Regions from separate parts of the Nonomuraea sp. NPDC005501 genome, predicted to be linked through region 2. Evidence: riboswitches for the same ligand, from Rfam matches in the RefSeq annotation. Region 2 holds a riboswitch; each other region holds the start of a gene.
The links. Region 2 has a riboswitch for cyclic di-AMP ahead of ABZS51_RS08040 (NlpC/P60 family protein). Riboswitches for the same ligand answer to the same signal wherever they lie in the genome.
Positions count from the first base shown of each region.

Region 1: linked by a shared signal. The riboswitch ahead of ABZS51_RS14710 (C40 family peptidase) and the one ahead of ABZS51_RS08040 (NlpC/P60 family protein) in region 2 are both predicted to bind cyclic di-AMP.
Region 3: linked by a shared signal. The riboswitch ahead of ABZS51_RS29765 (C40 family peptidase) and the one ahead of ABZS51_RS08040 (NlpC/P60 family protein) in region 2 are both predicted to bind cyclic di-AMP.

Region 1 covers NZ_JBEXDT010000023.1:82,589-84,846, forward strand. Annotated here, with positions in the region: gene ABZS51_RS14705 (hypothetical protein) at 197-319, shown strand; gene ABZS51_RS14710 (C40 family peptidase) at 494-1,198, opposite strand; cyclic di-AMP (ydaO/yuaA leader) riboswitch at 1,200-1,345, opposite strand; gene ABZS51_RS14715 (3-isopropylmalate dehydrogenase) at 1,444-2,258, shown strand, end outside.
Region 2 covers NZ_JBEXDT010000009.1:108,867-111,124, reverse strand. Annotated here, with positions in the region: gene ABZS51_RS08045 (LuxR C-terminal-related transcriptional regulator) at 1-163, shown strand, start outside; gene ABZS51_RS08040 (NlpC/P60 family protein) at 179-1,219, opposite strand; cyclic di-AMP (ydaO/yuaA leader) riboswitch at 1,225-1,379, opposite strand; gene ABZS51_RS08035 (amino-acid N-acetyltransferase) at 1,646-2,206, shown strand.
Region 3 covers NZ_JBEXDT010000073.1:1,895-4,152, reverse strand. Annotated here, with positions in the region: gene ABZS51_RS29770 (NlpC/P60 family protein) at 1-318, shown strand, start outside; cyclic di-AMP (ydaO/yuaA leader) riboswitch at 769-925, shown strand; gene ABZS51_RS29765 (C40 family peptidase) at 1,113-1,526, shown strand; gene ABZS51_RS29760 (hypothetical protein) at 1,619-2,258, shown strand, end outside.

The DNA of each region.
Region 1 (2,258 bases), on a different contig from region 2:
CTAGCAATGCGCCAGGTTCTCGTACTCATTACCTGCCGCGGCGGGGCCTGTTAGGGCAGGCCGGCGACCCGCCGCGGTGTGGCGTCGCGTCGGCCGTCAGTCCCATCGCCTGGTCCGTGTTCCCGTGCCGCGAGCTCATGCTCGGCCGGGATTCGACTCCCGTCTGTACGACGCCCCGCGAAACGAGATGACCCACATGTATGAGATGTACTCCTGGAACGGCGCCGAGGAGCGCGACGACGAGGCGGCCGAGGCCGTGCAGACCGCGCTGGACCGCCGCGACAACGGCGGCGCCCCGCAGGCCGCCGACCAGCGCTGACCTTCCCCGGCTGCTCCTGACTCGGCCGGCTGTTTCCTGACTCGGCCGGCCGGTCCCTGACCCTGTCCTGATCCCCGTCATGCCGGTGGGCCGGGCGCGACCGCCGGTCGCGCCCGGCCTACCGGCAGTGGGTCACAGGACAGGTGTCACTGGATGGGCGTCACTTGACGGGTGTCACAGGATGGTGGCCGCGGGGATGTTGGTGGCCGGGGCCGGGGTCTTGCGCTCGGCCTTCATGGCGGCCCACGCCTTGACGCCCTTGGGGTCCGGGCGGACGGCGCCGACGAAGGAGGCGCGGCGCCAGGCCGACAGGCGCTCCACCTTGACCACGTCACCCGTCTGCGGGGAGTGCACCATGTACCCGGGCTTGGAGATCATCCCGACGTGCCCGAGGTTGTGGAAGAAGACGAGGTCCCCTGGCTTGAGGTTCTTCCAGGAGATCTTCCGGGAGAACGCCCGGTACTGCTCCGCCGCGGTCCGGGGGAGCCGGATGCCGGCGTGCTGGTAGGCCTTCAAGGTCAGGCCGGAGCAGTCGTAGCCCTTGCGGGTGGTGCCGCCCCACACGTACGGGGTGCCGCGTTTGTCGAGGGCGAACTTGAGTGCCCGTTTCCAGGCGGGGAGAGGGGTCTTCTTGTCGCGGGCGGCTTGGACGTCCGCCGCGGTCAACATGACGATCGGCGAGGTCAGGCGGGCCGTCGTGGTCTCCTCCTTGACGCTGCCCGGCAGCGAGGAGGACGCGTTCTGGAACGTTCCAGAAGAGGTGGGGGGAAGGGGGGTGCTTTGCCGCGACGGCTGGGAGGAGGCGAGGGAGGCGCTGGCCGGGGCGGCGAGCGCGACCCCTGCGGTCGCGACGGCGGCGAGCATGGCGATGCGAGACACGAAGGTCCTTCCATACGGCCTACCGGGTTAGCTGACGGGCTCGGGCCTGGAAGTGGCCCTACGGCGGTGACCTGCCGATTCGCCCCGAAAAGGGGAATGGGTCCCCGGCTCCACGCAACTGCTGCGCGGATTCGGCTCGACGGACTCTAACGAAACGGTCAAACGGCCGCAATACCTGGCAAAACGGATGTCCGGTACGTGAGATGGTGTGTTCGGCAGTCGAGACGAGCCGGTAGGGTACGGCCATGGATTCGCGCGACATTCGCCTGGCAGTGATCCCTGGGGACGGCATCGGCACCGAGGTCGTGACCGAAGGGCTCAAGGTGCTCGAAGCCGTCGGCACGAAGATCGAGGCCACCCACTACGATCTCGGCGCCGCCCGCTACCACCGCACCGGCGAGACCCTGCCCGACTCCGTCCTGGAGGAGCTGCGCGGCTACGACGCGATCCTGCTCGGCGCCGTCGGCGACCCCAGCGTGCCGCCGGGCATCCTGGAGCGCGACCTGCTGCTGCGCCTGCGCTTCGTCTTCGACCACTACGTCAACCTGCGCCCGGTCAAGCTCTACCCGGGAGTGGAGACGCCGCTGGCCCGCGCCGGCGCCGAGGACATCGACATGATCGTCATCCGCGAGGGCACCGAGGGCCTGTACGCGGGCACGGGCGGCGTGATGCGCGGCGGCACGCCGCACGAGATCGCCACCCAGGAGTCGCTCAACACCGCCCACGGCGTGGAGCGCGTGGTGCGCTACGCCTTCGCCAAGGCGCAGTCGAGGCCGCGCAAGAAGCTCACGCTCATCCACAAGACCAACGTGCTGACCTACGCCGGAGACCTCTGGCAGCGCACGGTCAACCGGGTGGCCGAGGAGTTCCCCGAGGTCACGACCGACTACAGTCACATCGACGCGGCCTCGATGTTCTTCGTCACGCAGCCCGAGCGGTTCGACGTGATCGTCACCGACAACCTCTTCGGTGACATCATCACCGACCTGGGCGCGGCGATCGCGGGCGGCATCGGCCTGGCCGCCAGCGGCAACATCAACCCCGAGCGCACCGCGCCCAG
Region 2 (2,258 bases):
GCTGGCGGAGCTTGCCAGGGGAGTCACCGTCGATCGGGTGGGCAGGCGCCTCGACATCAGCGGGCGCACCGTGCGCCGCCGGCTGCGCGGCATCTGCGACCGCATCGGGGTCGCCACGGCCATCGAGGCAGTCGCCTGGGCCGCCCGCCGCCAGCTCATCTGAGCGGCCCGTCGAGATTCAGTCGGCGACGCGGACGGCGCCCACGAACGGCCGGTTGGCCAGCGACGCCACCCTGACGACGTCACCCGTGCGCGGCGCGTGGACCATCATGTTGCCGCCGATGTAGATGCCGACGTGGTGCAGGTCGCCGTAGAAGAAGACCAGGTCGCCGGGGCGCAGCTCGTCCCTGGAGATGTGCCGGCCGGCGGTCCACTGGCTGCCGGTGTAGTGCGGCAGCGAGATGCCGACCCGCTGGTAGGCGGCCATGACGAGGCCGGAGCAGTCGTACGAGCTCGGCCCCTCGGCACCCCAGACGTACGGCTTGAGCTGCTGTGTGAGCGCCCACCGGGCCGCCTCGGCGGCCTTGCCGGCGCCCGAGATCGGCAGGGCGACGCGGACGGCCGGCGTGCCCGGGCGGCCCGCCTCGCCGATCGCCCGCCTGAACAGGTTGCTCTCCACCTTGGCGACCAGCTTCACGATCTTGTCGCGCTTCGTGTCGAGGTCGGTGACGAGCTTCTCCACCTCGTCGATGTGGGCCTTCGCCTCGGACTGGGCCCGCTTGGCCGTCTCCATGGCCTTGACGACCTGGTTGACCTCGTCGCCGGCCTCCTGGGCCAGCGCGTAGGTGGTGGCGGCCCGGTTGAGGAACGCGCCGGGGTCGCCGTCGTCCATCAGGGCGATGGCGCGGCTGAAGCCGCCGGTCATGTACTCCTGCTGGGCCAGCAGCCTCGTCTTGGCGCGCTTGGCGTCGAGGTCGGCCTGGCTGGTCGCCAGGACCTTCCTGGCCTGCTCGGCGGTCTTGCGGGCGGTCTTGAGCTTCTCCCGCGAGCCGTTGTACTGCTCGCTGAGCGTCTCGATCTCGGTGTGCATCGCCTCGACCCGCTTGGACAGCTCCTTCAGGGAGGGCTCGGGGTCGGCGGCGGCGGACCCGGGCGGGAACGCGAACGCCAGCGCCACGACGGCGGCGCTCAGGACGGCGAAACGGCGCAGGAGCGCCTGTTTCGGAGGGCGGGCATCCAGGCCCGCTCTCGTCCTTCCGCGACGGCGCGTGCGCTTCACCGACCAGCTCCTCTCTTCGACGCCTACCGGGTTAGCTGACGGGTTCGGGCCGGAGCAGCCCTACCGAGCGTGATGCTCGGATTCACCCCATGTGGTGGCACTGAGAGCTCGCCACCGGCGGGTCCCCGGCTCCCCTGCGGGGATTGGGCGCGTCTCCGCGCGGGGGTCGCGCGGGTGACATCGTCGCTGGACATTAGTGCACCTCGGGTTCGTGCTCAACCAGAACTGCCAACTCTGTAGAGGTATCGCTACCGAAGGGTCACGAGTGGACGACGCGTCACCCGATGCCGGTCCGACTTTATGTCTACTTTGCCATGCCTTGAGCAGTACGTTGCCCGCAGGGAGCGCACGGTAGTGACATGTCGGATGCCGTAGGCGGAGCGGATTTTGGTACGAGCCGTAATGGGATCTGTACTCTGGATGCCCATGGAACAGGTCGCCGAAGTCACCGTGCCTGACACCGAGATCGTGGTGCGCCGCGCCCGCACGTCGGATGTCAGGACGATCAGGCGCCTGGTCGACACCTACGCCGGTGCCGGTCCTCGCCTTCTGGAGAAGGCCACGGTCACCCTGTACGAGGACGTGCAGGAGTTCTGGGTCGCCGAGCGCGGCGGCCAGGTCGTCGGCTGTGGCGCCCTCCATGTGCTCTGGGAGGATCTGGCCGAGATCCGGACCGTCGCCGTGGACCCCGCCTTCCGCGGGCTGGGCATCGGCCACCGGATCGTCGCCGCGCTGACCCGCACGGCGGTGGATCTAGGGCTCAGCCGGGTGTTCTGCCTGACGTTCGAGGTCGACTTCTTCGCCCGCCACGGGTTCCGCCCGATCCAGGGCACCCCGGTCTCCCCGGAGGTCTACGCCGAGCTGCTGGCCTCGTACGACGAGGGTGTGGCGGAGTTCCTCGACCTTGAGCACGTCAAGCCCAACACCCTGGGCAACACCCGCATGCTGCTCCATCTGACATCCGGTGACGCCGACCTTGACCGCTGAGAAAGGTGATTGTTGATACCTATGTCGATACGTTGGGCAGCACAGGCATGTG
Region 3 (2,258 bases), on a different contig from region 2:
CAGGTGGGCAAGCCGTACGTGTTCGGCGGCACGGGCCCCGGCGGCTGGGACTGCTCGGGGCTGACGCAGGCGTCGTGGCGCGCGGCCGGCGTCTCGCTGCCGCGCACCACCTGGCAGCAGTGGGCGTGGGGCGCCTCGCGCAGGGTGGCGCTGAACGCGCTGCAGCCCGGGGACCTCATCTTCAGCTCGGGACTCGGCCACGTGAGCATCTACGCGGGCAACGGCCAGATCGTTCACGCGCCGCAGACGGGCGACGTCGTCAAGGTCGCCACCCTCTCCTCGTACGGCGGCGCCCTCGTCGGCGCCATCCGCCCGTAGCGCGCCACGCGGCGCATCCTCTCACTCTGAACCGAAGACACTGCCTCGCTGTGGCGAGGCAGTGTAGCGGCCGTGCGCGCGTCTCGTGACGGGAACGCAAGTGAAGAACTGAAGCGGTCCGTGACCGGTCATGGTCACGTGGCCTGCCGTCCTGCCGGGGACAAACCTGACAAATGTGACGAAAGAGTCCTGACAGGCGCCTGATTCGTCAAGTGTGAGCAGAGTCACATTTGCGTAACGAATCATGGTGGCTAGCTGGGAGTCGTCCCTTTACTGACACCTTATGGCGATCTTTACAGCTTGACCCACGCTTTGCCGTTTCATGACATCTCGGCGTAACTTCTGGCGTCGCGGCGAACAAGCCATGGCGCCGCGAACCAACATCGGTCCCACCGATGTGGACGAGATAGCAATCCATCGGTCGCCGCCGTAAATATCCGTACTTGTTGCGGTGGTGGCCTGCCGAGTCCGTGCAGCCAGGAGGCACGGAGCCGGGGACCCAGCGATCCCGAGCGGGATCAGGGGTGAATCGGCGCGTAACGCGCCGTAGGGCGACTTCCAGGCCCGAATCCGTCAGCTAACCCGGTAGGCGTTCGTGGAAGATCCAAGGAGAAATCCTGTCTACCCACTCGCACAACCCCCGTCTGTCCCGAATCGCCCTGAGCGGCGTCGCTCTCACCATGACCGTGACGGCCGGAGGTCTGGTCCTCCATGCTCCGGCGGCCCAGGCGGCAGGGACGACGAGCACCACGGCCAGTCTTTCCACGGTTTCGGCGGGCACAGCCGCCGCGTCCGTGAAGACGGCGGCCGGCAAGACGGCGAAGGCCTCCAAGGCCGTCCGGCAGCAGGCGAAGGCCCATGCGGCCGTCGCCGTCGCCAAGGCGCAGATCGGTGACCCGTACCGTTACGGCGGCACCGGCCCTGGCGCGTTCGACTGCTCCGGACTGGTCCAGTACGCCTGGAAGAAGGCCGGCGTGAGCATTCCCCGCGTGACGAACAGCCAGTACGCACGCATCAAGAAGAAGGTCTCCTGGAAGAACCTCCAGCCGGGTGACCTGATGTTCTTCCGGGGGCTCGGTCACGTGGGCATGTACGTCGGCCACGGCAAGATGGTCCATTCGCCGCGGACAGGTCTGACGGTACGCGTCGAGAAGATCAGCGGATGGCGCAAGTCGTCGTTCGTGGGGGCGGTACGTCCCGGCCTGTGAGCACGCACGAAGACCCCGTCCCGGGTTGGGGACGGGGTCTTCGCGCGTTCGGGAACGAACAGCGGGCGGGTGGCCGGGTACGATCGGACAGCGTGTCCGCCCGGGTGAGTCGTCGAGCCGTGCTGGCGGGGGTGGCGCCCCTGCTCGCGCTGGCCGCCGCGTCCTCGCCGGCCCGTGAGCCTGCTCAGGCGGATCGTGCCGTCGGGCTCGGCGGGACAGGGGGCGAGCCGTGGCCCGGCGAGACGCGGGCGGCACGGGGCGCCCGATCACTCGTGCTGGGACACCGGGCCGATCCGAGCCTGCTCCAGGATCTCGCGCGCCGGGCCGACACCGCGGCGGAGCGCGTCTCCGGCGTTCTCAGCGTGTCCGTGCGGCCCCTCGTGCTCGTGCCCGCCTCCGCCGCCGAGGCCGCGCGCCTGGCCGGCGTGGCGGACGTCGAGGGGCTGGCCGCCGTGGCCGACGGAAGCCGCGTCGTCGTGGTCCCCGGCACGTTCGACCGCCTCACCCCCACCGGCCGCGACGTCGTGCTCACCCACGAGCTCACCCACGTCGCCGCCGGCACCGGCGGGCTGCCGCCGTGGCTGTACGAGGGATTCGCCGACTACGTCGCCTACCGCGACGCCGGCCTGAGCGTGCCTGTGGCCGCCGCCGAGCTGGCCGCGGAGGTCCGGGCGTCGCGGCCGCCGCGCCGGCTGCCCGAGCCCGGCGATTTCGCGCCCGGCTCGGCCCGGC